2 regions of the Enterococcus sp. GPZ-007 genome follow, and region 2 is predicted to be linked to the other one. Evidence: riboswitches for the same ligand, from Rfam matches in the RefSeq annotation. Region 2 holds a riboswitch; the other holds the start of a gene.
The links. A riboswitch is a leader RNA that binds a small molecule or an ion and turns the genes downstream of it on or off. The one in region 2 is predicted to bind FMN.
Positions count from the first base shown of each region.

Region 1: another riboswitch for FMN. It lies ahead of AC4J95_RS05705 (ECF transporter S component); the one in region 2 lies ahead of AC4J95_RS15790 (ECF transporter S component).

Region 1 covers NZ_JCAFYN010000007.1:26,359-36,009, reverse strand. The annotation lists gene AC4J95_RS05745 (GH39 family glycosyl hydrolase) at 1-1,386, shown strand, start outside; gene AC4J95_RS05740 (Gfo/Idh/MocA family protein) at 1,788-2,882, shown strand; gene AC4J95_RS05735 (MFS transporter) at 2,944-4,311, shown strand; gene AC4J95_RS05730 (sugar phosphate isomerase/epimerase family protein) at 4,509-5,516, shown strand; gene AC4J95_RS05725 (C-glycoside deglycosidase beta subunit domain-containing protein) at 5,532-5,921, shown strand; gene AC4J95_RS05720 (DUF2798 domain-containing protein) at 5,989-6,294, shown strand; gene AC4J95_RS05715 (DUF2798 domain-containing protein) at 6,303-6,491, shown strand; gene AC4J95_RS05710 (pyridoxamine 5'-phosphate oxidase family protein) at 6,628-7,083, opposite strand; gene AC4J95_RS05705 (ECF transporter S component) at 7,083-7,682, opposite strand; FMN riboswitch at 7,812-7,926, opposite strand; gene AC4J95_RS05700 (DUF4304 domain-containing protein) at 8,038-8,745, shown strand; gene AC4J95_RS05695 (GNAT family N-acetyltransferase) at 8,747-9,166, opposite strand; gene AC4J95_RS05690 (GDSL-type esterase/lipase family protein) at 9,262-9,651, opposite strand, start outside.
Region 2 covers NZ_JCAFYN010000035.1:25,423-35,073, forward strand. The annotation lists gene der (ribosome biogenesis GTPase Der) at 1-87, opposite strand, end outside; gene rpsA (30S ribosomal protein S1) at 369-1,586, opposite strand; gene cmk ((d)CMP kinase) at 1,733-2,404, opposite strand; gene AC4J95_RS15770 (LysM peptidoglycan-binding domain-containing protein) at 2,465-3,124, opposite strand; gene AC4J95_RS15775 (RecQ family ATP-dependent DNA helicase) at 3,193-4,587, opposite strand; gene AC4J95_RS15780 (helix-turn-helix domain-containing protein) at 4,578-5,564, opposite strand; gene AC4J95_RS15785 (ferredoxin) at 5,593-5,805, shown strand; gene AC4J95_RS15790 (ECF transporter S component) at 5,910-6,503, opposite strand; FMN riboswitch at 6,625-6,743, opposite strand; gene AC4J95_RS15795 (pseudouridine synthase) at 6,813-7,529, opposite strand; gene scpB (SMC-Scp complex subunit ScpB) at 7,530-8,111, opposite strand; gene AC4J95_RS15805 (segregation/condensation protein A) at 8,276-9,028, opposite strand; gene AC4J95_RS15810 (GNAT family N-acetyltransferase) at 9,030-9,395, opposite strand; gene xerD (site-specific tyrosine recombinase XerD) at 9,410-9,651, opposite strand, start outside.

The sequences.
Region 1 (9,651 bases), on a different contig from region 2:
TATGGTCGTGTGTGGGGACTTTTTGATGAAGAGATCATTTCTTTACAGGAGGTAGAAAAGATTAATTTTAGAAAGATCGAAAAAGTAATCGATCTTATGCTCAGCAATGATCTTGTCCCTTTTTTGGAGATTGGCGATAAGCCCTTTATTATTAATCGAAATACAAACCGTAGAGTTTTTTCTAATAAGACAGGGAGTCTACCATTTTTTGAAAATAAAGAATGGGAAAAAATACTAGAAGCGTTCATTCGTTTTGCCATCAATCGCTGGGGCAAGGAAGAGGTTTCTAAGTGGCATTTTGAATTATGGAAAACCAATTTGACCGTCACCCTTGATAAGGATGAATTTATGAAGGATGGGAAGCTTTATGATCAAGAGACCGAATTGTATATTGATCGTTTTAATCGTGTTAATGAAATATTAAAGCGCTTTATTCCTAAGTGTAAATTAGGTGGGTGTGGATTGTCAGTCGATTTAGAAAAACCGTTTATGGAACGCTTTATCAAGAGATGGGGAAAAGAAATAGTTAAACCTGACTTTTTCTCGATTTATCTCTATCCTATGAATTCTATTGATGAAGAGGGTTCGCAAATAGAAAACAGAATTTCTCCGGATCAAACTTATTTTTCGAAAAATTTGAAGTTAGTCCGAACAATTCTTGATAGGGGAAATTTTCAGCAGATTCCTTTAGTTGTGACCGAATGGAATTTCTCAATTTCCAATCGGAATTATTTACAGGATAGTTGCTTTAAAGCAGCTTTCATTTTTAAAAGCATTTTAGATTCTGTCGAATATGTAGATGGCTTAGGCTATTGGCTGCTTTCGGATCTATATGGTGAGTTCAATGATACGCACCAGCTTATTCATGGAGGAGCGGGCTTGATAACCAAAGATAATATCAAGAAGCCCGCATTTTATGCCTTTGAGTTTCTCTCGCAAATGGGTTCTCAAGTAATCCATAAAACACAAGATCTTCTGGTGACAAAAGATGAGGATGAAACGATCTATCTATTAATGTCTAATTATAAGCATTTGAACCAATTCTATTTCCTTCACGATGAATCTGAGATCAGCTCTGATTTTTATCTGAATATTTTTGAAGATACACTGCCAAAAGAAGTCGCTATTCATTTAAAGGGTGTGGATGTTTCAAACTATCGAATAAAATCTCAAGTGGTAAACAGTAAAAATGGTAGTTTGATCAATAATATCTCTCGTGTCGGAAATCAACGGATTTTGCGTCAAAGAGAAATTGATTATTTGAGAAATATCAGTGTTCCGCTGTTTGAAGTTGAACTTAATAAGACAGAAGAAGATGGCTTGACTATCAAAAATAACCTGATAGCAAATGAGATTCGTCTGGTTACAATCGAGAAATTAGTATAACTAGATTTTCTCCAATGTAGTCTAAGTGGAGAAATGAAAGAGAATTAATAAAGGAGTTATGACAAATTATTCGAAAGAGGAATAGAGATTTTATCTTTGAAAGGAGGTCAGGCCTATAAGATAAAAAAATGTATTTAACAAAAAAAGAGAACCCAACCATTTTTTAGGAGCAAACAATCACCCCAAATTTTGTTTGCTCTTTTTGTTTTAACTAAAAAACTTTTAGAGAACAGGTACATAATTCTGTCTAGAAAAAAAGAGATGCACTATTTTTCGATTTGAATGAAAAAAATATTTCTTAGAAAAAAAGCAGATTGATTATAGGGATTGCGACACAGAATAGATTGAAGAATCCTACTATACTAATACTTGTAAACGATAACAAATAGGAGGAAGAATCAATGACTAAATTGAAATTTGGATTTATTGGCTGTGGAGGGATCGCAAATCAAAAACATTTTCCAGCACTAGCAAAACTTTCCGATAAAGTGGAGATGGTGGCCTTTTGCGACATCGTTCCGGAACGAGCGGAGAAAGCCGCAAAGGAGTACGGGGTTGCAGGCGCATTTGTTAGTACAGATTATAAGGAAGTTTTAGCGAAAAAAGAAATTGATGTTATTCATGTGTTGACGCCTAATGTTTCGCATTCAGTGATTACTGTCGATGCCTTAGAAGCTGGGAAGCATGTAATGTGTGAAAAACCGATGGCAATCAATTACGAAGAAGCGAAAAAGATGCTGGATGCAGCGAAACGAACAGGAAAAAAACTAACGATCGGCTATCAAAATAGATTTAGAGCAGACTCGCTGGCAACTTATGATGCCTGCAGCAAAGGAGAACTAGGAGACATTTACTTTGCTAAAGCTCATGCGATCCGTCGTCGCGGTGTGCCGACTTGGGGTGTCTTTCCCGATAAAGAAAAGCAAGGTGGCGGTCCGTTGATCGATATTGGGACTCATGCTTTAGATTTAACGCTGTGGTATATGGATAATTACAAACCTAAAACAGTGCTAGGTTCGACTTATCAAAAATTAAAAGATAATCCGATGGCGAATATGTTTGGACCTTGGGACCCAGATTCATTTGAAACGGAGGATTCAGCCTTTGGCTTAGTCAAGATGGAAAATGGTGCAACGATCTTTTTAGAAGCAGCTTGGGCACTAAATATGATCAATCCGAAAGAAGCGCAAGTAACTTTATGCGGTACTGAAGGCGGAGCGGAAATGTTCGGAAAAGCCTTTGCCGATCAGGGTTATGTGGTCTTCAATCAAGCGAAACACAATCAATTAGAGGAAACACAACCTTCTGCAGCAGGCGGAGTGTTTGGCTTTTCATCTAATCAGTTAGAACAAAAAGACGCTGAGGCTTTGCAATGGGTGGATGCTATCATTAATGATACAGAGCCTTTGGTGAAACCAGAACAAGCAATTGTTGTTACACAAATTTTAGAGGCCATTTATAAATCAGCTGAAACAGGAAAAGTTGTGGAACTTTAGAAGTCATTTTTTGCGAGACAGGGGAAATCCCTGTTTCGTGAAATAGAAACGGAGGAAAAGTATGGAGATGAAAGTCAAAGAAGAAAAAATCCAAGTACCAGAAAAGCTTAGTTCTAAAGAAAAAATCAGCTTTGGACTAGGAGATTTTTCATCCAATATGGTTTGGGGTTTTGTCGGTAGTTACTTATTATTCTTTTATACAGACGTTGCTTTAGTACCGGTTGCCGCAACAGGTACATTGTTTTTAGTCGCGCGGATTATTGATGCGATTACAGATCCGATTGTTGGTGGCTTTGTTGACCGCACGAACACAAAATATGGTCGAACCAAACCATATATTCTTTTTGGTATTATTCCGTTAGCTGTCTTACTGGTTTTGACGTTCAGCTACTTTGATTTTTCTGATGGCGGGAAAATTGTTTACGCTTACGTGACTTATATCTTAATTGGTTTAGCCTACACAATTGTGAATGTACCGTACGGCTCTCTGATGACATTAATGACTAGGGATGGACAAGAAAAATCTCAACTTTCTAGTCTACGGGTCGCTGGGATGGCATTAGGAAATATTTTTATAACAGCTTTAGCAATGCCATTAGTAAACTTTTTTGGTGGTAGCAATCAACAAAAAGGATTTGTATTTACAGCAGTTCTTTTCGCAGTAGTGGGTTCAATTGGCTTTCTGATCGTCGTTAGAAACTGTAAGGAACGCTATGTTGAAACTGCGACAGTTTCTCATCAGAAGATCAATATTCTTGATACGTACAAGCATGCTTTCAAGAATAAGCCGTGGTTGCAAACGACATTGTTTGCTTTATTGATGTTTGTAAAAATTGGTGTTCGTGTAACTTTGACAATTTATTTCTGTCTATATGTCTTAAAGAATCCAACGATGGTCTCAATCTTGATGCCGTCTATGTACGTGGCAATGTTTGCCTCTTCGATTTTTTCAAGCAAAGTTATACAAAAATTTGGTCATCGAAAGGCCAATATCTATGCGATGATCCTGTTCAGTATTTTATATGCTTCACTGATGCTATTTGAAAATAATATGACGATCTTTGTCATCGTATTCTTTATCGCAAGTGCTATCAATAATATTAGTAATGGGTCAGTCTTCGGAATGATTTCGGATTCAGTCGACTATAATGAATGGAAATTCGGACATCGAGCAGAAGGTACCTTGTATGCCGGATACAGTTTTGCGACAAAAGTAGGAAATGCTTTAGGTGCAGCAGCGATCGGCTATATCCTAGCCTTTATTGGATACAACGCGAACAATGTTACACCAGCAGTTTCAAATAATATTGGCATGCTGTTTTATCTTGTACCGATCGTTTGCAGTATTTTACAAGCAATCGTCATCGCTTTTTATAAATTAGATTCGCAGCATGCGCAAATCGTAAAAGAATTAGCTGAAAAAGAATAAGAATGTCAGTTGCGAGTTCCACTAAGTATTTCTAATACGTTAGTGGAATCGTATGCCAACGACAATAAGAAAATTTGTTTCAAATTTTTGCATCTTCAATAGAGTGGCTCAACTTTTCGCAGATTCCAATGAGAAGAAAGTTTTTTTTAAGAATGGGCATCACTTTTTCAAGAACACGTTAAAGGAGAATGAACGAAATGGGAAAAATAAAAACATGTGTCAGTCTTTACAGTCTGCAATATGAATATATGAATGGACGAATGAGTTTGGAAGATATCTTCCAATTTCTTTCCGAGAATGATGTAGATGGAGTAGAAATTCTGCCAGATCAAATGATTCATGGCGCACCGCAACCATCAGAAGAGGAATTAGCTAAATGGGATTCGTTGGTAGAAAAATACAGTACAGAATTAGTTTGTGCCGATGTTTTTCTAAATACCAATCTCTACAATAATCGAACGCTCACACAAAGAGAGTGCATTGATCTAATTAAGAAAGAAATTTTGCAGGCGAAACGTTTAGGTTTTAACTTGATTCGCTTAGTTTCTATGACACCACCAGATATTGTGGAACCCGTTTTACCTTTTGCAGAGGAACATGGGATCACGATGGCAATTGAGTTACACGCAGGGTTAGGATTTGGAGTAAAAGAAACAGAGGATTTCTTAAAGGAGATCAAACGGTTGGATTCTCCATATTTAGGAATTGTTGTAGACATGGGATTATTCTGTAAGAGACCCCCAAAAGTATACACAGAATATTGCCGAGAAGTTTATGATATCTCAGATAGTGTTGTGGACTATGTGGCAGAATTATTTGAAAATGGTGAAGATTATTTCCGCTATGCGAATAATCCTACACCAGAATTTGAAGCAAAACTTGAGCAAGTCGTTCAGAATAAAGACGATCGGACATACTTGCATCTGGCTGAAGGTTATGAAAACTTACCGCTAAGTGTGATGGATCCTTATATCAAATACATTAAGCATTTCCATTTCAAGCTTTACGAAATGGTTGATGGCAGAGAAACATCGATTAATTATTGGGAAATGTTGAATTATTTGAAAGACAATGGTTTTGAAGGTTATGTATCGACCGAATATGAAGGAAATCGTTGGGTACTGCCTGGGAATCCGATGGTCGAAAAGGAGCAAATAATCGAGCACCAAAAGATGATCAAAAATATTTTACAGCAAATTCAATAAGGAGAGTGAATTAATATGTTTGATGGAAACATTTTTAAAGAGAAATCTTTTCGGAATGTCGTAGAAAATAATGAAACGATCGGCTATGAAGTCGAAACTTATATTCCCTATTATCGAGGGGTCCCACTGTCAATGGTATCAAATGTGCGAGTAGTCGCTGATGGTGTCGAAGTTCCTAGAGAGAACATCCGCTTCACAGTAGACCAGATCAATTGGTTTACTCTTGATGAAATGCAAACAGTTACTTTTTATAAATGGGAATACAATCAAGCAGCTATAATCCGTGTGTTACAGTCAGGCGGATTAAGCAAAGGGGAGCATGAGGTTACTTTAAATGTCGTTGCTCGAACAGCGTACATTCCGATTCCGCTAAGCGGCGAAAAGACGCAAAAAGTTAGCGTATAGAGAAAATTAGCGAAGAAAGAAAAGAAACATTTTTCTTTCTTCTTTTTATTAAGAAGAGGAGTTCAATATGCCAAAAACTAAAGGTCAAGAAATTATTTTTACTTTTCTGAATTCAGGAATAATGATTTTTATCATGGGTGTTTATAATGTATCGCTTAATATGGGAGGGTTATCAGGCAGGAGTATCATTGCTGAAGCCAAGCATTTTCTATTGGAATGGATCATTGGTTTCTTCCTCGCTTTCTTTTTAGCGAGTAAATTTTCAAAATTAATGAGTGTCAAAGTTTTAGTAGGCAATGAAAGACCATTGATCAAGATTCTTTGTATCCAAACGTTTACCGTCTGTTCTATGGTTCCGATGATGAGCTTTTAGGAACGATAATGAATACTAGTTTTGGAACAGATTTCATTTTTGTTTGGATTCAAACGTCATTTCTAAATTTCGGAGTGGCTTTACTAATGCAGTATTTTATCGTGGGCCCCTTGTGCAGAAAAATATTTAGAGGGATCTTTGCGCAAAGGAGCGAAGCAAACGAAGAAGCAGCGCTAAAAGACGGATTTGCCGATTAGCTTATTTGGGAAGGGATAGCAGCTAAGTGAAACGTCTTTTTGAAAAATACCTTACAAACGTAAAGCCAAACGACCAGTTTACTATCTATCTGAATAGTAAACAGTCATTTGGCTTTGTTTTTGGATAAATCAGTAATTAATCATACTCTTCAATCTCTGCTGTTTTTTGTTCAAAATCGATAAACAGCTGGAATCCACGATCATCCTTGTCCTGATCCCAGATTTCAACGAGTTTCGGAACGACTTCAATCAGGATTTCGCTATCTTTATGAGGATAAGCATTATAGCTTTTCTCCCAGTATTTTTGATACAACTCTTGGAAATACTTGTTTTCTTGATTTGCGACTAGACCATGATTAACCGCGATACCTTCGATCTGAACACCCCAGTAGCAAATCGCCACCTGCGGATTCTCGATGAGTTGTTTGGTTTTACGAAAGTTTTTATCGGTTTTAAACAGAATTCTTCCTTCATGAATAATGGCGCTGACATTACGCACCATGACATGGTCATTCAAACTCGTTGCCAAAGCCATGATCTTTTTTCGTCCCAGTTTTTTATAAAATTGCTCAACTGCTGCTTCAAATTCCACTATAAATACTCCCGTCTAAGAAAAATTGCCCGCAATCGATCTAATGAGAAATAAACGATGGCGGTGGTGACACCATATTTGAACAAGTTGAAGGGAACGATCCCGATAATTACCAGCTTCCAAACACTGTCTACCAATGGATTGACCGCCTGTGTCATAGCGATGATCGCTTCCATCGACATTCCGTAAAGCCTAGTGTAAAAAGGAATAATGAAGTACACATTTGAGAGACACGCAACAAAAGTAACTAACGCTGTTCCAGCCAGCATCCCTTTTAAAGCCGAGCTTTTGTTCGTCGACCGCTGATAAAGTAAACTAGCAGGCAAAATGAAGCTAAGACTTAAAATGAAGTTCTGGATTTCACCAGTAAACATCGAAGCGGTTCCGACTGTCGCTAATTTGATTAAGAGCTTGATCAGCACAATAAAGATCCCTGAAACAGGTCCCAACAAGAACGTCCCCAGCAATTCTGGAATACCTGCCAAATCAAAATCCATAAACGGCGGCATAAATGGCAGCGGAAACTTGAAGAGCATCAGCACGTAAGAGAGAGCACCAAAAATCGCGATCATCACTAGTTTTCTTGCAGTAAATTTCATTTCAACACACCTTTCTTAAAACATAAAAAAGAACCTTACAACAACATTTGCAAGGCACAGTCAAAGTAGAAAAAGGTGTAGTTGATTGATTCAAATAGGGTTTGTCATCTGAACGATCAACAAACACACGCTTTTCTTCTTCCATCCAGACTGTACTGTCGGTCCCAGAATTGCACTGAGTCAGCCAAAAGGCTCGCGGACTATCACCGCCGGTCGGGAATTAAACCCTGCCCTGAAGAACTATTTGTGTTTATTCTCACATGTTCTTAATCAAAATGCAAGCATTTTTTTATTTTATACAACTCAAATGCTAGAATAGAAGAAATCATACGAATTTAAAAGGAGCGGCTGTATAATGGAATCTAAAGAGAAAAAAGAAATTATTCTGCGAGAAGTGGTCAAATCAGAATTTAAAAAGGCCGGCTACCAGATCTCTGGCACGACTTATCATGCGCTGCGGAATGATTGTCGTGTCATTGTGAATGTTCAAAGCTCGCGTTTTAATTCGCCTGCGACGGGTTATTCTTTTTGGTTCAATATCGGGAGCGCTCCGGCAGAGATTCCTTTGAAGGAGTTGAAGTATCGGATGGTAGAATTTTCTTTCATCCGGGAAAGCCTCTTATTGCCGGATTGCGGCTATCTTCATCCCTATCGAAACGGCGCGGATTATTGTATTGATGGGTATAAGAGCTATCAGCGGCAGAATATGGATGTGGAAAAAGCTCAAGATTATATTCGTGCAGATCTACAAAATTATATTTTGCCGCAACTTGAGGAGGTTCAGTCGCTGTTGGATTGGGCGCGCAAACAGTCTGAGTGGGAGCAAAACGTCAATTCGCAGCGGATTACTTTGTTGCGTTATTTCAGTGTGGCTCAGATGCTGGCGCCAGCTCCGGAAACGGTGGAGCATTTGATACTCATTCAGTCGGATATGGCGCTTTCCAATGAAGCAATCAAAGAAAATGAAGCCTTGTACCAAAAGAGTCGGGCTTTTTCAGCATGGCCTGACCATGATAAATGGCCGATGATTCAAGGGGCAATAGAGAAAAAAGCGCCGCGATAAACTATTGGTAAACCATCTTCCAATAAGCATCAGGCACTTTGACTTCATGATTTTTTTCCCAGCCTTCTTTTTCATAGAAAGCCAGTGCAGGAGTATTCCGTGATAAGCATTTCAATTTCATTGGCAATTGCAGCTCCTGCTTCGCTTTTTCCAAAAGTAGATGACCAGCTCCTTGCCCCTTGAAATGACTGTCCACAAAAAGGCAATGAATGAAATTATCCGGTAAATATAGAGAAATAAAACCAATAATCGTTTGCTGCGACACCGCAACAAAGACCAGCTCATCTTCAGTATCACGGTCGAAATCTTCTAAATGCATCAACTCGGGATCATCCCAATAAAAAGTGGTACGGCGGCTTTCTAAGTAGAGCTGTCGTAATCGCGGTTTATCGTTAAGTGTCATTTCACGAATCTGAATCAAACGGACAGTCCTTTCTGAAAAATCTTTAGTTTCTTTTTCATATAAAATCAACTTTATCATATTTCAATTATTTTTCCAGCCACCATGAGGGAGGGTTATATCAAATACTTTATCATATTATTTAAGACAATCTCGTAACCGGCAGGCAGCATATGGGCGCCGTCAAAGCTCAGTTCTTTGCGCAAATTTCCGGTATTATCCGATAAACCTTCATTCACATCAATATATGTGCCCCCATATTGCTCCGCAAGTTGCTCGATTTTATCACTCATTGCTGTCAAATTTTCATTGGTTCGCTGATCGGAATAACGACCTTTTTCGCCTGAACGAGGATCAACGAATTCATCAACGGAATTGATCGGATAGAATTTCCTCACATAGACTTTCGTATCGGAAAGTTTTTCCTTGATTTTCTTTACGATCGTAAAGTAATTAGCAAGAGTTTCTTCCTCTGATACACCGAAGCCAATATCGTTAGTGCCAAT
Region 2 (9,651 bases):
CGAAATACGTTCCCCGGCAATTCGATTGAACAATGTTGATTTGCCGACATTTGGTCGACCAACAATTGCAATTGTAGGATTTGACATAACTTAATTCCTCGTTCCTATTGATATTTTCATTTTTCCTTTTGAAAAAGCTGATGACCTATCAACAAGAAATAATCATTTAAATGTACTGTTAAATGATTTAAATGATTAAAGCTACTCAAAATTTATTGAAACGTGAAATTAATTGGTAGCTTTCAGCCTTTTTCAAATTCTCCTTAGTTTAACGAAGAAAGCTCCCGCTTGCAAGAGAAGGAGACATTTTCATCAATATAAATAAGAAAAAAGCAAACCAATTGTGGTTTGCTTTAAGATTACTACTCTTAATCTTCTGATTCATCTTCCTTAAGTGCATCGCCCAAGATATCTCCCATGGTAAAACCAGTATTTTCTTCTGGTAATTCATACGTTTCTTCTTCAACGGGTTCTGCTTTAGCTTCTTCAGGCTTTTCTTCTAACGCTTTAATCGAAAGCGCAACCCGATGATCTTCAGGATGTACTTCTAAAACCTTCACTTGAACTTGATCACCTTCATGTAATACTTCATGCGGTGTCGCGATATGTTTGTGTGAGATTTGAGAAATATGCACCAAGCCTTCAACCCCTGGGAAGATTTCAACAAAAGCACCAAAGCTAGTCAAACGCTTAACAGTTCCTTCAAGAACAGAACCTGGCGCTGCCTTTTCTTCAATATCTGTCCAAGGTCCAGGCAGATTGGCTTTGATTGATAATGAAATTCGTTCTTTTTCTGGATCAACAGAAAGTACTTGAACTTCTACTTCATCACCAACACTCAATACGTCAGCTGGTTTTGCTACATGACTGTGAGAAATCTCTGACACGTGAACCAAGCCATCGATACCACCAAGATCAATAAAGGCACCAAAGTCTGTCAAGCGAGCAACTTGCCCCTTAATAACTTGTCCTTCATAAAGATCTGCTAAGATTTCTTTTTTCTTCTCAGCTTTTTCTGCTTCAACAACTGCTTTATGAGATAAAATCAAACGATTTTCAGAAGGTTCGATTTCAATGATTTTGAATTTCAATGTTTTCCCAGTATAGGCTGAAAAATCATCAACGAAATGATCATCGATCATTGATGCTGGGACAAAGCCGCGTACACCGACATCAACAACTAAGCCGCCCTTAACGCTGCTTGTTACTGGTGCCTCAATGATTTTTCCGTCTTGGTATTCTTTCTCGATATCTTCCCAAACTTTCTTCGCGTCTAAGCGGCGTTTAGAAAGGAGATAACTGCCATTTTCTTTGTCTTTTCCGATAGAAGAGATAACGACTAAATCAAGAATATCGCCAACCTTGACTTCTTCATTGATATCTTCAACAGGTAGTGTCGAAAGTTCTTTTGCTGGAACGACACCTTCTACTCCGGCGCCTTCAATACCGACGATCACTTGTTTATCTTCTAAGGCAAGCACCTCACCCTTAACAATATCGCCAACTTGAACTTCATACACATTTTCCATTGCTGCTTCCATGGAAACATTCTCGTTGTCCATCGAATTTTGTTCTAATTCTGTCATGTCGTTTGTCCTCCTTACCAACAATTCTGCGTAAAATACACTACATGTTCTATTTTAGAGTAATCCACATGAAAAATAAAGCGATTTCTTCTTTTTTTCTAAAAATTTGAAAGAAATCCGCTTTATTTATCGTTTTTATCCAAAATTTAGAAACCTTTTGAGTGTATGACTGCTTTAATCTTCGTTACTACCTGTTCAATCGACATTCCAGTCGTATCGACCAATTCAGCATCCGCTGCCTGAACAAGTGGTGAAACTTCACGATGGGAATCCAAATAATCCCGTTTGGCAATGGCTTCTTTGATCGTCTCAAAATCCATTTTGATCCCTTTTTCTTGATTCTCTTTATAGCGGCGTTGTGCCCGTTCTTCGACGCTTGCAACTAAAAAGATCTTTACTTCTGCCTGTGGCAATACAGTTGTACCAATATCACGACCATCCATTACAATTCCACCAGCCTGAGCTAGTTGTCTTTGCGCTTCAACTAATTCTTCACGTACTTGTCCGTGTGCAGACACCTCAGAGACGGCTCCTGTCACATCCGGTTGTCGAATCGCTTGGGTAATTTCCTCATCATCAGCAAAAACCAACTGTCCATGCGCCGATTGCTTGAACGTGATCGGATATTGCTTCGTTAATTCCGCCAACCCTGCTTCATCTGAAAACGCAACATTGTGCTTGATCGCTAAGAATGTTATCGCTCGATACATCGCACCAGTATCTACATAAATAAAATGAAAGTCATTTGCCAATATTTTCGCAACTGTACTCTTGCCAGAAGATGCGGGGCCATCAATTGCAATTGAAATTTTTTCCATGTTCTGCCTCTTTTCAATAAATAAGCCGTAATCGCTAGCGATTACGGCAGAGTATTCAACTTATTTAATACGTACTTGTTGACCTGGATCAAAATAGAAATTACTTCTATCCATTCCGTTCAGTCTTAAAAATTCATCTACACTTAATCCATAGCGTCCAGCGATTTGTTGTGGACCTTCACCAGCTTGAACGGTTCCGTATTGTGCGTTTGGATCATTTGCAGTACTTGATGAAGATGGTGTTGTTTGTTCTGCTGCAGCGGCGGCTGAGCGAGATGCTTCTGCCTGAGCCTGTGCTTCTGCAGCTGCTTGAGATTCAGCTGCTGCTTGTTGTTGTGCTTGCTGATCTGCTGCTTGTTGCTGCTCTTGTTGGTTTTGTTCTGATTCAGATGTAGCTGTACTCTCCTCTGTGCTGCTTTCTTCAGTGCTTGATTTTTCTGTTGAAGAAACCTTAGAAACCTGGGTGGTACTCTCAGGAGAGGCTGCTGGCTTGTCGTTATCACGAGTAATCCAGAAAAAGGCACCAGCAGGAATCAAAATAAGGGCTAATAATAATGCGACTAGAATCGTCAAGAATTTCGTATTTCCGCCACCTTTATTGCCACCACCACTACGACGAGACTGGCTGCGAGAATAGGTTTCTTCTTCACTATCAGATTCGTAAATATGTTGATCCCACGGTTCGTTGTTCGTATCGTTATAGCGATCTTTTCTACTCAATTTCTCTAACCTCCTAAATGCTATCGCCATGTATTATACCATAGCTCTTGAAAATGTGGCGTCAATTTTCAATCTTTCTCATCATTTTTAAAAATTTTTTGAACAATTTTTACCCATGAAAGTTGCTCTTCTGCCAGTGACCGTTTTTCTGCTGTTACTTTTATTAAGGCCCCATCATTGTCGCAGCAATTCTGATTTTTCTCAGGTAACATTTCGCCAAAATAAGCAATTAAGAATTCGCGACGGCATTCGCTAGTAGAAATATAGTCCAACATTTTTTTCAGTTGAATCTTTTTGGTTTTTCCACGCTGGCTTAATAAATCCATCAAGCGGGAACTATCATCAGGAAAAAACTGTTCCCATTTTTTTATCAATGGATCTTCAAAAACCAAATCACTCATTTTTTGTTTTATCTCAAATAATTTTTTTGATTGATCGGTTTGTTCCTGAAGAAAATGGTGAATATGTTCATCTCCTTCTTCGTATAGCAAAATTGCCTGGCTCGCGTGACCATCTCTTCCAGCCCGACCAACTTCTTGTAAATAATTCTCTGGTGAATCAGGCAGGTCATAATGGATCACAAAACGAATATTTTCCTTATTAATGCCCATACCAAATGCATTGGTCGCAATCAAAATCCTTAAATCGTTCGTTAAAAATTGTTGTTGGAGCATTCGACGTTCTTGTCCGCTAAGTCCGCCATGATAATAAGCGATTGCCTGTTGGTGTTTAAACATTTGATACAACTCTTCGACTTTCTTTCTGGTAGCACAGTAAATAATCCCCGAGCCTTCCAAAGTTTCGACCAAATTCCGTAATTTTTCCTGCTTGTTCTCTTGATAAACAAAATAACTGATATTCGGACGATCAACAGAATAAATGTACTCCTCCGCAGGTTGTTCTTTAAATAGTAGACGCTGAATATCACTTCGAACCTCTGGTGTGGCTGTTGCTGTTAGCGCTAATATTAAACGAGTACCAATAAATCTAATACCGTCAGCTAGTTTTAAATACTCAGGGCGAAAATCAATTCCCCATTGTGAAATACAATGAGCTTCATCCACTACGATCAAGGCTAGTTTTGCAGATTTTAGCGCTTTTTGAACATCAACACTCAAAAACATTTCCGGACTCATGAAAATAAATTTATATTGATGAATTTCACTTAAAATCCATTGCTTTTCCCAAGATGAGAGTAGGCTGTTTAGTGCTACGGCTCGTTTTTCTCCAAGTCGCTGCAACTGAGTCACTTGGTCCTCCATTAAAGAAATCAATGGTGAAATAATGATTACTGTACCTTCTATTAGATAGCCTGGAAATTGGTAACATAATGATTTTCCAGTTCCTGTCGGCAACATCCCTAAAGCCGATCTTCCAGCTAGAATTGTTTCGATAATCTCCTGCTGTCCAGGTCTGAACTGATCATGATGAAATTTTTCCTTTAATATTTTTTTCAATTCCATGTATATTTCCTTAAATGATAGATTTGGGACAAACGAAAACTTAAATACGGTATGTCATATTCTTGATAGCGCTGATCGATTACTTGTTCAATACTCAGGTGGCTGAAATCAACCAGTTGGAATCGCTCAAAGGGAAAGGTCTCTTCCATTAATGCCCATTCAATAAAGTGATCGTTGATCGTTCCCTGCTTCAAGTGTCTTAGTCGTAAAATTTCGGATTCTGACTTCCCTGCTAAGAAGAATTCTCTTGTTTTTAACATGCTTTTATTGAGATTTTGTTGATCCAATGTGGAGATCAATCTTGCTAATTCTCCCTCTTTAACTTGTGCAAAAAAAAGATCGATCGCATGTTGACGATAAAGTTGATTCCACGGTTCCTCTTGATATTTCATTGGCAATAATTGAAAAGCGGTCTTTCCTTGAAACCCATAACCCGAAAATTGATTAGCTAAAAAATCAGATTCTCCAGCTGGTAGCTGTTGAAAAATCGTAAATAATTCATGCTGAAAGCGTTCAACCAAGTGGGGTTTTGACCCCGCGAGCCATTTTTTTAGTTGCTGTAAATAGAAAGGACGCTGTTCAATGGGCAGATATTCTTTCTCACCATAGGATAGATAACTGAGAACTTGCACAGCAAAAAGAATTAACTGCCAAGAATCTTCTCTCATTCGACCATAACGCAAATTATCCAAACCAACCAGATCAAAGTTTTTCTCAGATAATTGTTCTCTGCCTAGTTGCGTCATTCTGCCAAAACCCTCATTGGTGGTAATCCATTCAGCAGCAACCAAGTTCTGAATTTCTCTTTGGAAAGTTGCTTCCTTTAAGTTCGGTAGTGAACCTAAATAAATCAGATTCCTATAAAAAAAACCGTGTAGTAGAACAGAGCTCGTTCTCTTCCCGACTAACAAATGATACAAAGTCGAGGTTCTTATCTTGTAGCCTGTCTGAAATAACGTTAGAATAAAAAAAGTCATAGTAAAATCTCCTGTGGAAGGTGAAAAAATGAAATGCGAAATCATTCCTGAGCGTTGTATCGCTTGCGGCCTATGCCAGACGATCGCTCCAAAAATATTTGATTATACTGATAATGGCCTAGTTCTTTTTGTAGGCGAGCCTGAAGCCACTCATGAGTTTATCTCTGAAAGCCAACAAGCAGCGGTCATTCAGTCGGCCAAACGTTGTCCGTCTCACGCCATCTTATATCAGAATTCATAATACCATATTTTAAAAAAAGTTCGTGAAAACGACCCATTTTCATCAAAAAAATCTCAGACACCATGATGGTCATCCACCACAGTTGTCTGAGAGTTTTTGTTTATTTACACCGAATGATGCTGAGAGGTCATTGTTTTTTTCGATAACCAAGGAAGCAGTTTTGCATGCAACACAAGGAAAACTGCGCTGACCACCACACCTTTAAGAATATTGAATGGAACAATTCCAACGAGGATATAGCGTCCCATGCTCATCCCCAGCATTTGTCCGGCTGAAAGACCAAAAGCCTTCAAGTAAAGTGGCGTGATAACAAAGTAATTTGCCACACTCATAAAAATCGTCATTGCTAAAATACCTAACCCCAACCCTAAAACGCGTTTTGAGGCCGTTCTTTTTCTAAACATTAGAAAAATCGGTACCGTATATAAGGTTGAAGCGAAGAAACTGGCAAAATCTCCAATCAGGTTATCAATTGAAAAACCAGTCATCGTCAAATGCAGCAATGATCGAATGAAAGCTGTCGCAACTCCTGCTAATGGTCCAAAGATGAACATATTAATCAAAACTGGAATATCGCTAAAGTCCAACTTTAGAAAAGGGAACATCGGGAGAATAGGAAAAGCGATAAATTGTAAAATTAGTCCCATCGCTGCTGCCACCGCTACTGCTGTCATTTTTTGTAATCGTAAGTTCTTCATGTGAAATCCTCCGTTTCGGAATCATCTTCATCGAACTATTTGAGCCAGACTTCGACGCAAAAAAACTCTATGCTTCAGAAAAAAGCATAGAGTTACTTGAATACAATCTCACTCAAATAAGCTCTATCTTCTTTATCCAGACTGTACTGTCGGTATCGGAATCTCACCGATTCGGCTGCTTACGCAGTTCGCGGACTATCACCGCCGGTCGGGATTTTCACCCTGCCCCTGAAGACGAACCTTAATTTATTTTTTATCGTGTAATTACTATACCAAGTTTACTATCAAAAAACAAGTAAATGATTTTATCTATTTAGACTGGTTTAGCAGTGTATTAATTTCCTTCGTATTCAAACGACGATATTCTCCTGGACGCAGCCCCTGAAGAGTCAAATCGCCATACCGTTCTCTTTTTAACTTTTGAACAGGAAGACCGACTGCTGCCAGCATATTTTTCACCTGATGATTCCGGCCTTCATGGATTGTCAACTCGACAATACTTGTTTCCGCCTTTTTATCTGCCGAAAGAATCTCAAACCGAGCAGGTGCTGTCTTCTTTCCTTCGATACGAATTCCCTTAGTCAATGGCAAAAGGATTCTTTTTTCGGCATAGCCTTTGACCTTTGCTACATAAACTTTATCGATTTGATGTTTTGGATGGGCTAACCGTTGTGAAAAATCGCCATCATTTGTTAATAGTAAAATACCTGACGTATCATAATCCAAGCGACCTACGGGATAAATTCTTTCTGGAACAGCAGCAAAATAATCGGTTACGACCTTCCGATTTTTGTCATCACTAACGGCGGAAATCACTCCACGAGGCTTGTAAAACAAATAATAGACTGGCTCCTCTTGATAGATTGGCACACCGTCAACTTCAACGATATCCTTTTTGCCGACTTTCGTTCCTAGTTCTTTGACGACTTCGCCATTCACTTTAACCCGACCGCCAGTAATAAACTCTTCAGCCTTGCGGCGCGAAGCAATCCCTGCGTGGGCAATAACCTTTTGTAGTCTCTCCATTTATAGTCCATCCTCTTCTTTAAAACGATCATAAAACAAATCTAACGGTTCTTCTTCATCTGCCAGATCAGCTTCCATTTTCTGTACATCTGGAAGTTCTTCCATATCTTTTAGCCCAAAATAGTCCATGAAATAGTCGCTTGTCCCATACAAAATTGCCCGACCTGGTCCATCTACACGACCTTTTTCTTCAATCAATTGCCTAGCAACCAAGGTTTGAACTGCTCCACTAGACTGCACTCCCCGCAATTCATCAATTTCTGAACGAGTCACTGGCTGTTTATAGGCAATTATAGAAAGGGTTTCAAGCGCAGCCTGACTTAAGCGATTAGCCATAGGCGAACGGGCGAACTCCTTCAGCAAAGGAGCAAACTCTTTTTTTGTACTCAAAACAAAGTGATTGCCGACTTCTAATAGAGTCAACGCCGAAGCTTCATTCGTCTCATAGGATTCCTTCAGATCGATAATATTTTGATAGATCTCAGGCATTGGGCGCTTCAATGTAAATGCCAATTCTTCAAGGCTGATTCCTTCCTCTCCGACCACAAACAGCATCGCTTCGATTTGACTTAATTGGTTCATATAACTGCTCCTTTTTTATTATAATGGGATTATTTCCCATTTTCTGAAGAATAAAATTTTCGATTAACCTGTCTATCAACCTACTAAGAGTTTCGATTAGCGAAAAGCCTTTTCTTTATTATATAGAAGGAAAAAATCTAACTAATGAACAAATTTCTATTGGTTTAAGGATTGGACTGGCATCCTTTATAAATCAAAATTGGTGCGTAGGTCTCCTCTTGAGTTGCCAAAGCCTGCCCCTTTTTCATTAGTTCCAGTAAGGCCATAAAGGTCGTAATCATTTCATCCTTTGTGTATTGCACAAAAAAAGACTCCAATGATAAGCCTTCATCCCCGGATAACTCTGCCAAACGTTTACCGATTTCAGTCACCTTTTGATCGACTGTGATCGATTCACTAGTGACCGTGGTCTCAATGGGTTGATTTTTCTTTTTGCGCTGTAAAACATCATGTAATGCCAAAAAAAGGTCAATCGTATTCAATTGGTTTTTTGGCAGCGGCAGGATTTCCTCTTCGTAATCCGATAGATCCATTGGAGCCTTCGTATAGAACAGGCTTCTTTCCTGCTCCTTTTCTGATAGGATTGATGCTGCGTATTTATACTTGCGATATTCCAATAGCTGTTGAACTAACGCTTCCCGGGGATCTTCACCTTCTTCGTCATCGTAGTCAAACTCCAATTCTGGTTTTGGCAGCAGCATCTGACTTTTGATTGACATCAATGTCGCTGCCATGACCAAATATTCTCCCGCCAATTCCAATTCCAGTGTTTTCATGGCATGGATAAAATTCATATATTGTTCAGTAACTTCTGCGATCGGTATATCATAAATATCAATCTCTAACTGTTGGATCAGATGAAGTAATAAATCCAACGGTCCTTCAAAAACATCTAACTTTAAACTAATTGTCTCCATTTTATCCTCGCTTATGTTCCTGCCATTTTGCTAAAAAGGCCGATGTGGCGGGGGTTCCGATAATTTTTTGATCAGGATATTTTGCTTGCAGCTCTGCCATCATTTTGAGGCTCACGCCTTCTCCACGATAAGAAGGGTTCAAACTGATGTCATGTAAGACAATCTCCTGATCCTCTAACTGGCTGACGCCAATAACTCCTTGAACATTATCAGAGTGTTCATCGTAATAACAATAGAGTTGAAAGCGGTCATCATCTTCATATGTATCGATCTCTTTTAATAAATGTTGATGGTCTTTTAAGCTTTCATGAAAACTTAAAAGTCCCATTGCGATTTTCCGTTGATTTTTTCGGTATTGAGTAAGCATTCTTTCTCCTCCTGTTAAGCGCGTGGAAAAAATTCTTTATAGACTTCGGTCATTCTCCTCTTAGTAATATGAGTATAAATTTGGGTAGTGGAGATATCAGCATGACCTAAAAGTTCTTGGACTGTTCGCAAATCCGCTCCATTTTCTAGTAAATGAGTTGCAAAACTATGCCTTAATGTATGAGGTGTAACATCTTTCATGATTTCAGCTTTGATCACATATTGCTTCAAGTTCTTCCAAATGCCTTGACGGCTCA